Regions from separate parts of the Janthinobacterium sp. 1L-D-8-B-C4 genome, predicted to be linked through region 1. Evidence: predicted binding sites of a transcription regulator. Region 1 holds the regulator's gene; the other holds the start of a gene.
The links. Region 1 encodes sigma-54, which starts transcription at its own class of promoters, with help from an activator protein. Its sites were predicted from a motif close to TGGCANGNAANCTGCTTT; they were not measured.
Positions count from the first base shown of each region.

Region 2: the regulator sigma-54 is predicted to act here: its motif matches at 2,716-2,733, upstream of urtA (urea ABC transporter substrate-binding protein).

Region 1 is NZ_JBXAVX010000016.1:82,538-89,971, forward strand. It holds gene AC0Z42_RS23870 (KpsF/GutQ family sugar-phosphate isomerase) at 1-261, shown strand, start outside; gene lptC (LPS export ABC transporter periplasmic protein LptC) at 315-920, shown strand; gene lptA (lipopolysaccharide transport periplasmic protein LptA) at 939-1,517, shown strand; gene lptB (LPS export ABC transporter ATP-binding protein) at 1,517-2,275, shown strand; gene AC0Z42_RS23890 (RNA polymerase factor sigma-54) at 2,280-3,758, shown strand; gene hpf (ribosome hibernation-promoting factor, HPF/YfiA family) at 3,828-4,187, shown strand; gene rapZ (RNase adapter RapZ) at 4,269-5,132, opposite strand; gene hprK (HPr(Ser) kinase/phosphatase) at 5,436-6,371, opposite strand; gene AC0Z42_RS23910 (PTS sugar transporter subunit IIA) at 6,408-6,890, opposite strand; gene queF (NADPH-dependent 7-cyano-7-deazaguanine reductase QueF) at 7,235-7,434, opposite strand, start outside.
Region 2 is NZ_JBXAVX010000021.1:27,394-34,827, forward strand. It holds gene AC0Z42_RS27190 (Hsp70 family protein) at 1-971, opposite strand, end outside; gene AC0Z42_RS27195 (DUF2760 domain-containing protein) at 968-1,546, opposite strand; gene AC0Z42_RS27200 (DUF4349 domain-containing protein) at 1,776-2,588, shown strand; gene urtA (urea ABC transporter substrate-binding protein) at 2,784-4,037, shown strand; gene urtB (urea ABC transporter permease subunit UrtB) at 4,175-5,782, shown strand; gene urtC (urea ABC transporter permease subunit UrtC) at 5,779-6,900, shown strand; gene urtD (urea ABC transporter ATP-binding protein UrtD) at 6,897-7,434, shown strand, end outside.

The sequences.
Region 1 (7,434 bases):
GATGCCGAAGATCGCCCGGTGGGCGTATTTACCGATGGCGACTTGCGCCGCATGTTCGAGCGCGTGCAGGATTTCACGCAAGTGGCGATCCGCGACGTGATGCATGCCCAGCCGCGCAGCATCGCGCCCGAACGCCTGGCCGTCGACGCGGTGGCCGTGATGGAACAGCACCGCATCAACCAGATGCTGGTGGTCGACCTTGACGGCAAACTGGTCGGCGCCTTGCATATTCATGACCTGACGCAGGCCAAGGTCATCTGATGCCCGCTGTGCTGCCTGTGGGCGGCGGACGTTTTTTTTGAGAGTGAAACACTATGCGTAAGCCAGAAGGCGCCCATCGCTGGCGCATGATTTTTACCGTGCTGGGCGCCGTTGCGGTGGCGTTCGGCAGCTTCTGGCTGCTCGAAGTGATGAACAAGAGCAGCCAGGACGTCAGTGCCGGCAAAAAATTGGACGAGCCCGATTATTTCGTCACCAATTTCAGCCTGGTGCGCATGGACTTGCAGGGCAAGCCCAGCTATATCGTTTCCGGCGCCAAGCTCACGCATTACCCGGCCGATGACTCTTCCGATATCGACCAGCCTTTCGTGCGCAAGATCAGCCCGGGCGTGCCGCCCTTGAACATGACGGCCGAACTGGCGCATATCGACCAGGGCAATACGCGTTTGCAACTGTCGCGCAAGGTCGTGATCGACCGCGTGGCCAGTCCGACAACGCAGAACATGACGCTGAAAACCGAGGCGCTGACGATTTTCCCCGATGAAGAGCGGATGGAGTCGGCCGTGCCGGTCGACCTGCTGTCGGGGCGTTCGCATGTGACCGGCGTGGGCCTGAAGGCCAATAATGCCTCCAGCGTGGTGGAAGTGCCGAGCTCGGTGCGCATCGTGATTCCGCCGCGCAAAGCCGTGCCGGCCAAATAAATAAAAGGACACTATCAAATGAAAAAAATCTTGCTGCTCAGCCTGTTTTCCCTGGCCGTGATGGGCGCTGCCCATGCCGAAAAGGCCGATTCCGAAAAAGAAGCCGTCATCACCGCCCAGCGCGGCCAGGTCGACGACATCAAGCAGACCCGCACCCTGACCGGCGACGTGGTGCTGGTGAAAGGCACGCTGACCATGAAGGCGGGGCGCGCCCTGATCACGGAAGATCCGCAGGGCTACCAGTTCATCACCTTCTGGGGCGAAGCGGGCAAGCTGGCCACTTTCCGCCAGAAGCGCGACGGCGAAGGCGACCTGTGGGTCGAAGGCGAAGCGGAACGGGTGGAATACAACAACAAGACCGAAGTCGTGAAACTGTTTTCCAGGGCCAAGCTGACGCGCCTGCAAGGCACCAAGCCGACCGACGTGGCCAATGGCGCCTTCATTTCGTATGACAGCCGCAATGAATTATTCAATATGGAAAACAGCGACAGCGGCACCAGCGCCCCCGGCGCCGGCAGCGTGCGCATGGTGATCCAGCCGAAGAACAAACCGGCGGCAGACAAAACGCCCGCCGCGCCCGCGCCAGGGAAAAAATAATGAACAAGAATGAACGTTGCGGCAGCACCCTGATCGTGCGGGGACTGCAGAAAACCTATGGCAAGCGGCAGGTCGTGCATGATGTGTCGCTGCAGGTCGAATGCGGCGAAGTGGTGGGCCTGCTGGGTCCGAACGGCGCCGGCAAGACCACCTCGTTCTACATGATCGTCGGCCTGGTGCCATCCGACGGCGGCACCATCGATATCAGCGGCGTCGATATTTCCAGCCTGCCGATCCACCGCCGCGCGCAGATGGGCCTGTCCTACCTGCCGCAGGAAGCGTCGGTGTTTCGCAAGCTGACGGTGGAAGACAATATCCGCGCCGTGCTGGAAATCCAGACCGTCGACGGCCGCCCTTTGAAAAAGGCCGAGATCGAGGAGCGCCTCGACAAATTGCTGGCCGACTTGCAGATTGAAAAGCTGCGCGAAAACCAGGCGCTGTCGCTGTCGGGCGGCGAACGGCGCCGCGTGGAAATCGCGCGCGCGCTGGCCACCGACCCGCGTTTCGTGCTGCTCGACGAGCCGTTCGCCGGCGTCGATCCGATCGCCGTGATCGAAATCCAGCGCATCGTGCGGTTTTTGAAAGAACGCAATATCGGCGTGCTGATCACCGACCACAACGTGCGCGAAACGCTGGGCATCTGCGACCGAGCCTACATCATCAACCAGGGCTCGGTGCTGGCATCAGGCCGGCCCGACGACATCATCGCCAACGAGTCGGTGCGCCGCGTGTATCTGGGCGAACATTTCCGCATGTAAGCCGATGAAACAATCACTGCAGCTGCGCACCTCGCAGCACCTGGCACTGACGCCGCAATTACAGCAATCGATACGCCTGTTGCAATTGTCCACGCTGGAATTGCACCAGGAGCTGGAGCAATTGCTGACCGATAATCCCTTGCTGGAGCGTCTCGACGATCCGCTCGACCGTTCCTTGCGCCTGCTGTCCGATGGTGCCCTGAGTTCGACTGCTGCGCCAGGCGAAGCGCCGCCTGCGCCGCCTGGCCAGGAAGCGCCGGCGCCGGCGGCCGAAGCGGAAACGTTCGATGGTGAAGGCGGCGAGAGCACGGCCGCGCCCGAAGGCGGCGACAGCGACTGGAACGAGGCCAGCCGCGGCAAGGCGCCCGACGATGAGGATTCCCGCCCGCAACTGGAAGCCCATCATTGCACCTTGCGCGAACACCTGATGGAGCAGATGCGCGTGACCGTGCTGGAACTGCGCGACCGCGCGCTGGTCGAACTGATCATCGATGCGCTCGACGACAATGGCTACCTGGAGGAATCGCTTGACGATATCCTGGCGCGCCTGCCCGAGGAACTGGAAGTCGACGCCGACGAACTGCGCACCGCCTTGTCGCTGCTGCAAAGTTTCGATCCGCCCGGCGTGGGTGCGCGCAATGCGTCCGAATGCCTGGCGCTGCAGATCAAACGCCTGCCGCAGGTGGCGCTGGTGACGCGCCGCATGGCCTTGACCATCGTTGAAAAACACCTGGCCTGGTTTGCCCAGCGCGACTTCAACAAGCTGAAAAAAGCCCTCGATTGCGACGATGAAGACTTGCGCGAAGCGCAGACCGTGATTCGCTTGTGCAACCCGCACCCGGGCGCCGTGTTTGCGTCCGACGTGTCCGATTACGTGGTGCCGGACGTGGTGGTCAAGCGGGCCCGCAATGGCTGGCAGGTGTCGCTCAACAATGACGTGATGCCGCGCCTGCGCGTGAACGCCATGTACGCCAACCTGCTCAAGCAAGGCAAGGGCGAGGGCGGCATGGGCGCGCAGTTGCAGGAAGCCAAGTGGCTGATCAAGAACATGCGCCAGCGCTTCGACACCATCCTGCGCGTGGCGCAGGCGATAGTGGAACGGCAAAAGGATTTTTTCTCGCATGGCGCAGTTGCCATGCGGCCACTTGTGCTTCGCGAAATAGCTGATACACTGGGTTTACACGAGAGTACTATCTCGCGGGTAACAACCCAAAAGTACATGCTGACCCCGCATGGAATGTTTGAGTTGAAGTATTTCTTTGGCAGCCACGTCGCCACCGAAGCAGGAGGGGAGGCGTCATCGACGGCGATACGTGCCTTGATCGTGCAATTGACAGGAGCAGAGAACCCTAAAAATCCTTTATCCGACAGTAAGATTGCGGACATGCTGGGGGAACAAGGCATGGTGATTGCGCGACGTACTGTTGCCAAATACCGGGAAGCGTTGAAAATTCCGCCAGTGAGTCTGCGTAAGTCTTTGTAGTTTTTTTCGGTTCCTCTGCGGGCCGGAACGATGGCCACCGCACGAACCCGATCATCTTTAGGAGTGTGTATGAATCTCACCATCAGCGGACATCATCTCGAAGTGACACCAGCCATCCGTGAATACGTACAAACCAAACTGGAGCGCGTGAAACGCCATTTCGATCACGTTATCGATATCGCCGTGATTCTGACCGTCGACAACCTCAAAGAGAAAGAAAAACGCCAGAAGGCCGAAGTGAATCTGCGACTGAGCGGCAAGACCGTCTACGTGGAAAGCCTGGCGCAAGACCTGTATGCCGCGATCGACAGCCTGATCGACAAGCTGGACCGGCAAGTGATGAAGTACAAAACCAAAGTGCAAGGGCACGGTAAAGAGGCGATCAAGCATCTGCCAGACAACACTCCTGAAGAAGCCGCCGCCGTCTAGGCCTGCCGCTCCGGATTGTTGTGATCAACTAAGGGCGCGCTGTGTTTACTTCGCGCCCTTTTTTGCGCCCATTTTTCCGGCTCAGCTACGCTCGCGGTGGCGCAGCACGACCCGTTCGCGGTCGGCAAAATACTGCGCCAGGTGTTCCGCCATATATACCGAACGGTGCTGGCCACCGGTGCAGCCGAGCGCCACCGTCAGATAGCTGCGGTTGTCGGACTTGAACGACGGCAGCCACTTTTCCACGAAATTGCGGATATCGGCAAACAGTTCCAGGGCGCTGGGCTGGGCATCGAGAAAAGCGATCACCGGCGCGTCGCGGCCATCGAGCGGGCGCAGCGCCAGGTCGTAATACGGATTGGGCAGGGCCCGCACGTCAAACACGAAGTCGGCGTCCAGCGGCACGCCCAGCTTGAAGGCGAACGATTCGAAGAACAGGGTCAGCGGCGCGCGTTCGGAGGCGACGATATCCTTGATCCAGGCACGCAGCTTGTTGGCGCTCAGCTCCGAGGTGTCGATCACATGGCCCAGTTGCTGTATCGCCGACAGCCGCTCGCGCTCTTCCGAGATGCATTCGATCAGCGTGCGGCGGCTGGCCGGATTCTCGCCTGGAAGCAATTCATGCGACAAAGGATGACTGCGTCGCGTTTCCGAAAAGCGCGCCACCAGGGAATGCGTGGTGGCGGTCAGAAACAGCACCTTGACGTCATGCCCCTGCGCACGCAGCAGTGCCACATTGTGCGGCAGGCTAGTCAGCGATTCCGCACTGCGTGCATCGACCGCCACGCCGAGCCTGTTGGTGCCTTCGTCGAGCAAGGTTTGCACCAGGCTCGGCAACAAAGCGGGCGGCAGGTTGTCGACACAGTAAAAACCGGTATCCTCCAGCACCTTGAGTGCAACAGATTTGCCGGAGCCGGAAATGCCGGTAAGTAGAATGATGTGCATAGGCGCGATCATACAATAAAGACTGCCTGCGCGTGCCGCGGCAATCGTCTTTACATTTTATTGCAATTGAATATGGAGGCTGCCCGCGGCCTCAGTCGCCACTCATGGCGAGTCGTTGGTGCAGCAGGGAATTCACGAAGCAGCGCTTCGTGCCTGCGTAACGGTTCGCCCTTGCAAGGGTGACCTCCTTGGCAACATTAATCGCCGCTCATGGCGAGTCATTGGTGCAGCAGGGAATTCACGAAGCACCGCTTCGTGCCTGCGTAACGGTTCGCCCTTGCAAGGGCGAACTCCTTGGCAACATTAATCGCCACTCATGGCGAGTCGTTGCCGCTCCATGAATTCCTGCAGCGTATCAATCCCGCGCAGCTGCAAGATGGTATTGCGCACCGCTGCTTCAAGCAGCACGGCGATATTGCGGCCGGCGGCGACGGGGATGACGACCTTGCGCACCGGCAGGCCCAGCACGTCTTCGGTGGGGAACAGGAAGGGCAGGCGCTCGACTTCTTCTTCCAGTGCGTTGCGGCGCACCAGGTGCACGATCAGTTTCAAGCGCATCTTGCGGCGCACGGCCGTTTCGCCAAAGATGGCCTTGATGTCGAGCAGGCCCAGGCCGCGCACTTCGAGCAGGTTCTGCAGCAGCGGCGGGCAGCGCCCTTCGATCATGTTGGGCGCGATGCGCGAAAATTCCACGGCGTCGTCGGCCACCAGGCCGTGGCTGCGCGAAATCAGCTCCAGCCCAAGCTCGCTCTTTCCCAGGCCCGAGTCGCCGGTGATCAACACGCCCACGCCTAGCACGTCCATGAACACGCCGTGCATGATAATGCGCTGCGCCAGCTTTTTCGACAGGTAGACGCGCAGGAAGTCGATCACTTGGGCAGCTGGCAGCGGCGTGGAAAACAAAGGGATATTCTGCTCGTCGCAGATGGCCAGGATGTCGGGCGGCGTTTCCAGGCCTTGCGCAATGATCAGCGCGGGCGGGCCGCCGGCAATCAGCTCGCCAATCACGTGGGTGCGCGTATTGACCTTCAGGCGCTGGTAGTAATTGATTTCCTGGTGGCCAAACACCTGGATGCGGCCCGGGTGGATCAGGTTCAAGTGGCCGACCTGGTCGGCGGCCGACGAGACGTCGCCCGAGATCAGGCGCTCGCCGCCGGGGAAGCCGGCAAACCAGCCCAGTTGCAGACTTTCGCGATTGTCGTCGTACAGGCGTTGTATCGTCAGCGGCGTTTGCAACATGGCAGTTTTCTTCAGGAGTGGATCAATTGCTGAAGTTTAACCTGCCGCTTGCAGACTGGGTTGCCAATTGACGATGCGCGAATGCACGGATTTCGGTTCCGGGTCGGTGGCCAGCGCCGTGCGGAAAGCATCGTCGGAAAACATTTCGGCGATTTCCGACAGGATTTCCAGGTGTTGCTGGGTCACATGGTCGGGAATCAGCAGGAAAAACAACAGGCTGACCGGCTTGCCGTCGGGTGACTCGAACGGAATTGGTTCGGCCAGGCGCACAAAGGCGCCAAGTGGCGCTTTCAGCGTCTTGGTGCCTTTGATGCGGCCGTGCGGCACTGCCACGCCATGGCCAAGACCCGTCGAGCCCAGGCGTTCGCGGGCGAACAGATTGTCCGACACGGTAGAGCGGGCGATGCCGTAGTTGTTTTCGAAGATCAGGCCGGCTTGCTCGAAAGCGCGCTTTTTGCTGGAGACTTCCAGGTCCAGGAGGACGTTTTCGAGGGATAGTATTTTGCTAAGATTAGTCATGACACTCAATGAAATGGTGCAATGCGCAGAGGGCTTGCGAGCCGAATTATAGGCCTGTTTTCGTGGCCTGTAACGCCAATTCTCAACAGTATAAGCTCGCTGCCGGCGCAGTGGGCACTCTGGCGGGGCAAGCAAGCATTTTATCAAAAAAATAACGCCAAAGCCAGTTAGCTATTTCTTGATTGAAAACGAAACTCCTGCCGGTTTTTCCGTCGCCGAATGCAGATTTTCCGACTTTTCAGCGTTTTGTGTTGCTTGCAGCAACGACGCTGGCGTTGTTTTAAAACACAGCCAGCATTCCTGGAAGCATCATTCTGCGCGCTTCCGGCGGCCATGACCAGTACTTATTGGCGCGCATTGCGCAGATTGCCTGGCATGTGGCCAGTGCTGAAGTTGCTGCGCCAGGGGTTGATGTCCAGGCCGCCGCGCCGCGTATAGCGTGCGTAGACGGACAATTTTTGCGGCTTGCACTGGCGCAGGATGTCGACAAAGATGCGTTCGACGCATTGCTCATGGAATTCATTGTGCTCACGGAAACCGATCA
Region 2 (7,434 bases), on a different contig from region 1:
CCGCCGATCAGTTTCGAGCCACGGCTTGGCACCACGATCGCCGCGCTGTCCATGCCGCTGTCGGCCAGCAGGCTTTCCTTGGCGCTGCGGCAGCCGTAGGTCAATGCGCGCATCTGCCAGGCGTCCAGCTGGGTGCCATTGGTGGCGAGTTTGCGCGCCACCAGGTGCGCCAGCGCCAGGTCCATATTGTCGCCACCGAGCAGGATATGTTCGCCGACGGCGACGCGGTGCGGTTCGAGCACGCCGTCGCGTTCAAGCACGGCGATCAGCGAAAAGTCGCTGGTGCCGCCACCGACGTCAACCACGAGGATGATGTCGCCCGGCTTGACGTCCTTGCGCCAGCGCCCTTCGCTGGTCTGGATCCAGCTGTACAGGGCAGCTTGCGGCTCTTCCAGCAGGGTCAGATTGCTGTAGCCTGCCGCCTGCGCCGCTTCCATCGTCAGCTCGCGCGCCGATGGGTCGAACGAGGCGGGTATCGTGACGGTGATTTCCTGCTGCGCAAACGGCGCTTCAGGGTGCGCGTTGTCCCAGGCCTGGCGCAAATGCGTCAGGTAGCGCGTGGCGGCCGTGACCGGCGAAATGCGCGCCACTTCCGGCGGCGCATCGTTTGGCAAAATCGCCCCGCGGCGGTCCACGCCAGGGTGGCACAGCCAGCTTTTCGCGCTCGACACCAGGCGGATCGGTGTGGTGGCGCCACGGCTGCGCGCCATTTCGCCAACCACGAACGGTGCCTCGGCTTCTTCGGTGACCCAAGGCAGGGCCAGGTCGCCTGGCGCGACTTCGTCGGCGTGTGGCAGATACACAAACGATGGCAGCAGTGGCAGTTCTTCCAGGGTGCCGGGGTTTGATAACTGCGGCACTTGCAGCACGCCGTGCACGGATTTTTCGCCGTCGCTCTGGCCCAGGTTCACATACGACAGCGCGCTGTGGGTGGTGCCCAGGTCGATGCCGATGGCATACAAGGCGCTCACAGTTCCACCTCGGCCGGTGCCAGGATGGACGCGTCGTGCTTGTCGTTCAGTTTCGGCAGGCGCACGCTGGAGGCGCGCCAGCCGCGGTGGCTCAAGGTGCCCTTGAACGGCGCCGAGCCGACCACATTGCCGGTCAGGCGCACGGTAGCCGGATCAAAGCCTTCTTGCAGCACGATGCGGCTGCCTTCGTTTTCCGAACGCACCGGTTCGATGCTGAAGTACTCGCGCATGACCTTGGCGCAGCCTTCGTGCACCACACGGGCGGCCGCGCCAATATCGGCGTCGGCATGGCTGGCCAGGTTTTCCTGGGTAAAGTCGATCAGGCGCGCTTCGCGCTGCAGCAGTGCCAGCAATTGCAGTGCGGCGTCAGGCGTGGCTTCTTTCAGGATCACGGGGGCGGCGGCAGGCACCGGAGCCGGTGCGGGAGCAGGGGCGACCGGCGCGACTGGCGCTGCTTCAGGCAGGTTCAGCTTTTCCACGCGGGCGGCATACGCGCCATCGGACAGGGTGCTGAAAAAAGCGCCAAAGGCCAGCGGGATGCGGCGCCAGAACGACGGATGATTTGGTGTGCTCATGATGGATGGATTCTCTTATATTTAGGCGTCGGCGGCGCATGCTCAAGCAAAGCTGTGGCGTGGCCGCTTCGCGGTGTGTTGCAGGGCTGGTGCCGATGAACAGGCCAGCGTTTGCCCGCATGATACCAGTTAGCGGCGCAGGGCCAAAGCGGGGGGAGTTCGCCGCGTTGGCAATGATTTACACTTGGCAATAGAATGCACCTAATTACATATTAATAAAAAGGAAATCATGCAATTTTCTATCAAGCTGGGCAAAGCCGCTGCGATCGTGGCCTTGATCGTCCTGGCCGGCTGTGCGGGGAAAGAAGGACCACATTATCCAGTCGAGACGCGCATTGTCGAGGAAGTAGAGGGCAGGCAAGAACAGTTGCTTGCTTACGAACATAATATTGACATAGGAACAAGCGAGGCCCAGGTTGCTGCGTTATATGAAAAGGTGATCGCTGCCTGCAAGGCCGATACCGCCAACGCCTGCGTGCTGCTCGATTCCAATATCAGCAGTGGGCGTGAAGTGCGAGCGCGCATCAATTTGCGCGCCAGGCCAACGGGCATCAAGAAGATCGTGTCCCTGGTTGGCAGCGCGGGCGAAGTGACGAGTCAGGGCACCAAGGTGCAAGACCTGGGCCGCCCTGTGCTGGACAGCCGCAAGCGCCTGGCCATGCTGAAACAGTATCAAACACAGCTGCAGGAACTGGAACAGCGTTCGAGCAAGGATGTCGATGCGCTCATCAAAGTGACCAAGGAACTGGCTACCGTGCAGACGGAACTGGAGCAGGCGACTGCCGCGAATGCGCTATTGATGCAGCGCATCGATACTGACTTGCTGACGATCGATATCAGTTCCGAGGGTCGGAAATCATTCTGGTCCCCGATCAAACAATCGTTGGGCAATTTTACCGAGAACCTGTCCGAGGGCGCTGCCAACGGCATCACGGCGCTCGCCTATCTGCTGCCATGGCTGCTGGCGTTTGCCATCCTGTTCCCGCTGCTGCGCAAAGGCTGGCGCCGTTTGCGCGCACCACGCAAGGGCGTTGACAGGTAAAGCACCAGCGCCTTGCATTTGCCAAGCCCGGCTGCACAGTCCTTGTGCAGCCGGGTTTTTTTCGTGCAACAAAATCACTGGCGCACCAAACCGTGGCGCTTTCTTGATGTGGTGAACCTGTCAATGCTGGCATGCAATCTGCTTTAACACCTGTGTATGCCCCTCTCGACTATCCATCCACACTCAGGAGTCCACATGTCACGACGCATCATCTTGAAAGCGGCAGCAGCAGGCGCAATGGCCTTGGTTGCCTCGGCCTACACGCAGTCGGCGTTTGCCGCCGACACCATCAAGGTAGGGATACTGCATTCCCTGTCCGGCACCATGGCCATTTCCGAAACGTCGCTGAAAGACGTGGCGCTGATGACGATCGCCGAGATCAACGCCAAGGGTGGCGTGCTGGGCAAGCAGCTGGAACCGGTGGTGGTGGACCCCGCCTCGAACTGGCCGCTGTTCGCCGAAAAAGCGCGCCAACTGGTGGCGCAGGATAAAGTCTCGGTGGTGTTCGGCTGCTGGACGTCGGTATCGCGCAAATCGGTCTTGCCGGTCTTCAAGGAACTCAACAGCCTGCTGTTCTACCCGGTGCAGTACGAGGGCGAGGAACTGGAAAAGAATGTGTTCTACACGGGCGCCGCGCCGAACCAACAGGCGATCCCTGCCGTCGAATACCTGATGAGCGCGGACGGTGGCGGCGCCAAGCGCTTCGTGCTGCTGGGTACCGATTATGTATATCCGCGCACCACCAACAAGATCCTGCGTGCGTTCCTGAAAAGCAAGGGCGTCAAGGACAGCGATATCAGCGAGGTCTACACGCCGTTCGGCCATGCCGACTACCAGACCATCGTTGCCAATATCAAGAAGTTCTCGGCCGGCGGCAAGACCGCCGTCATCTCGACCATCAATGGCGATTCGAACGTGCCGTTCTACAAGGAACTGGGCAATGCGGGCCTGAAAGCGACCGACGTGCCGGTGGTGGCGTTCTCGGTCGGCGAGGAAGAGCTGCGCGGCATCGACACCAAGCCTTTGCTGGGCCACCTGGCGGCATGGAATTATTTCGAGTCCGTCAAGAACCCGGTGAATACTGACTTCATCAAGAAGTGGAAAGCCTACGCCGTCAAGCAGAAGCTGCCGAACGCCGGCTCGGTGGTCACCAACGACCCGATGGAAGCGACCTATGTCGGCATCCACATGTGGGCGCAGGCGGTAGAAAAAGCCAAGTCGACCGATACCGACAAGGTGATCGCCGCCATGGGTGGCCAGACCTTCAAGGCGCCATCGGGCTTTACCCTGACCATGGACGCCACCAATCACCACCTGCACAAGCCTGTGATGATCGGCGAGATCAAGGCCGACGGCCAGTTCAACGTGGTGTGGAAAACCAGGGAACCGATCCGCGCACAACCGTGGAGCCCGTTTATCAAGGGTAATGAGGCGAAGCAGAAGTTGTAAGCGCTTGCGCGTCGAAACTTAGTTGTGACCCCAGGCAAAGAGCTGGGGTCAGACCCGCCGGGTCTGACCCCGGAACTTGCCTTTGGGGTAAGGAAGCTCATCAACATAGTTGCTTTTCCACCCAGGAACCCATGCGCATGCAGCTCCTCCCCAAACTGCTGGCCCTCGCCTGCCTGCTTCTTTCTTCGCTGGCACAGGCCGCCATCGACCCCACGCTATTGAAACCATTATCCGGCGACGACCCCGAAGCGCGGGTTGCCGCTGTCGGCCAAATCGCCGCGCTGGCCACGCCGGAAGCAGCCCGCGTCTTGCAGGCGCTGCAGGCCGAAACCCTGTATGCCACCCCGGGTGGCGATGTGCTCATCGTCGAAGGCGATGGCGCGCAAGCGTATGACCCGGCTACCGGCAAGAGCGCAGCAACGCCCGACGGCATCGACGGCGTGATGGTCAACAACCGCCTGCGCGGCGTGGTGGAAGGCGCCTTGTCGGGCCTGAAACTGCTGGCGCCGGAGCGCGGCGAACGCCTGGCTGCGGCCCGGGAATTGCAAAAAGCCGTCAGCCCGGCGCAAATCCCGCTGATCCGCAAGGCGCTGGCGCAGGAGAGCGATGGCGAGATCAGGCAGATGCTGCAGGTGCTGATCGCCAGCGCCAACCTGCATGCGCCGGACGCGGCCACGCGCAAGCAGGCGGTGCAGGACCTGGCCGTCAGCAGCGATGCGCGATTGCTGGCGCCGCTGCAATCGATGCTCGACAAGGGTGCCGACGGCAAGCCGGGCGAACCCGACGAAGCCGTGCGCATCGCCGCTGTCGACACCATCGGGCAAATAAAAGGACGGGTGCAGCGCACTGAATTTGTTGGCAATATCTTTTACGGCCTGTCGCTGGGCAGCGTGCTGCTGCTGGCGGCGCTGGGCCTGGCGATTACCTTCGGCCTGATGGGCATCATCAATATGGCGCACGGCGAACTGCTGATGATAGGCGCCTACACCACTTACCTTTGCCAGCTGTTCTTCCGCGCGTATTTGCCGGGCATGCAGGACTGGTATCTGCTGGCGGCGCTGCCGGCGGCGTTCTTTGTTGCCGGCCTGGTCGGCGTGGTGCTGGAACGCACGGTGATCCGCTGGCTGTATGGCCGGCCGCTGGAAACCCTGCTGGCGACCTGGGGCATCAGCCTGATCCTGATGCAGCTTGTCCGCACCATCTTTGGCGCGCAAAACGTGGAAGTGGCCAATCCGGCCTGGATGTCGGGCGGCGTGACGGTGCTGGGGTCTCTGGTGCTGCCATACAACCGCATCGCCATTATCGTGTTCGCCATGCTGGTGGTGGTGGCCGTGTGGCTGATCCTCAATAAAACCCGGCTCGGCCTGTTCGTGCGCGCCGTCACGCAAAACCGCCGCATGGCCGATTGTGTCGGTGTCGCCACCGGCAAGGTCGACATGCTGACCTTCGGCCTCGGTTCCGGCATCGCGGGCCTCGGTGGCGTGGCACTGTCGCAACTTGGCAACGTGGGGCCGGACCTGGGACAAAGCTATATCGTCGACTCCTTCATGGTGGTGGTACTGGGCGGCGTGGGCCAGCTGGCCGGCACCGTGATCGCAGCGATCGGCCTGGGCGAAGTCAACAAATTCCTCGAACCGGTGGCGGGCGCCGTGCTGGCCAAGATCGCCATCCTGGTGTTCATCATTATCTTTATCCAGCGCCGGCCGCAGGGCCTGTTTGCCATGAAGGGACGCAGCGTCGAATGATTACCTCTCTACGCGTCAAGCAGGGCCTGTTTTCGCGGCCCGTCTGGGCGGCCATTGCCGCCTTCACCCTGGTGGCGGCCTTGCTGCCGATCTTTAACCTGATGTTTGCCGAAGGCCATCCGCTGCATGTGTCGGCCTATACGGTCGGCCTGGTCGGCAAGTTCATGTGCTATGCGCTGGCCGCGCTGGCGCTCGACCTGGTGTGGGGCTATACCGGCATTTTGTCGCTGGGCCATGGCGTGTTCTTTGCGCTGGGCGCCTATGCACACGGCATGTATCTGATGCGCGCGATCGGTGCCGGGGGCCAGTATCAAAGCGCCTTGCCCGATTTTATGGTGTTTCTCGACTGGAAGACCTATCCCTGGTACTGGGCCTTCACCGAACACTTCTGGTACTGCATGGCGCTGGTGGTGCTGGTGCCCGGCGTGCTGGCCTTCGTGTTCGGCTACTTCGCCTTCCGTTCGCGCATCAAGGGCGTCTATTTTTCGATCATCACGCAGGCGATGACGTATGCCTTCATGCTGCTGTTCTTCCGCAACGATACCGGCTTTGGCGGCAACAACGGTTTTACTGACTTCAAGACCATCCTCGGCCATAGTGTGACGGCGCCCGCCACCAAGGCCGCGCTGTTCCTGTTGACCCTGGCGTTTCTGGTCAGCGCGCTGATCGGCGCGCGCGCCATCGTCAGCTCCAAGCTGGGCAGGGTGCTGCAGGGCGTGCGGGACGGCGAGGCGCGGCTGATGTTCCTCGGTTATAACCCGCTGTGGTTCAAGCTGTTCGTGTGGACCCTGTCCGCCGTGCTGTGCGGCATTGCCGGCGCCCTGTATGTACCGCAGGTGGGCATTATCAACCCGTCCGAAATGTCGCCGGCCAACTCCATCGAGATGGTGGTGTGGGTGGCGGTCGGCGGACGCGGCACCCTGATCGGCCCTATCCTGGGCGCCTTTACCGTCAATGGCCTGAAAAGCTGGTTTACGGCCGCCTTGCCCGAGCTGTGGCTGTTCGCGCTGGGCCTGCTGTTTATCGTCGTCACCCTGTTCATGCAGCAGGGCATCCTTGGCGTGCTGGCCAAGTTGAAACGCAAGAAATCCGCCGTCGTGGCAGAGGAGGCCGCATGAGCATCCGCATGGTACCTGGCATGGCCAGCGGCGAAGCCGGTTCCTCCTATGCCAGGGTCAAGGGCGAAGGCGTCGACACCACCCACGGTGCGATTCTGTACCTGGAAGACATCACCGTGTCGTTCGATGGCTTCAAGGCCATCAACAAGCTGAGCCTCGATATTTCGGTGGGCGAGCTGCGCTGCATTATCGGGCCGAATGGCGCCGGCAAGACCACCATGATGGACGTGATCACCGGCAAGACGCGGCCCACCTCCGGCACGGCCTGGTTCGGCCAGACCATGGATTTGTCGACCATGACCGAGTACGCGATCGCCCACGCCGGCATCGGCCGCAAGTTCCAGCGCCCCACCGTGTTCGAGCAGCATACGGTGTTCGACAACCTGGAATTGGCGATGAAGATGAACAAGCGCGTCGCCACTACCCTGTTTGCGCGCCTGTCGTCCGAGCAGGAAGGCAAGATCGAAGCCATCTTGCGCCTGATCCGCCTGCATGGCCACGAGGCGCGGCTGGCCGGGCTGCTGTCGCACGGGC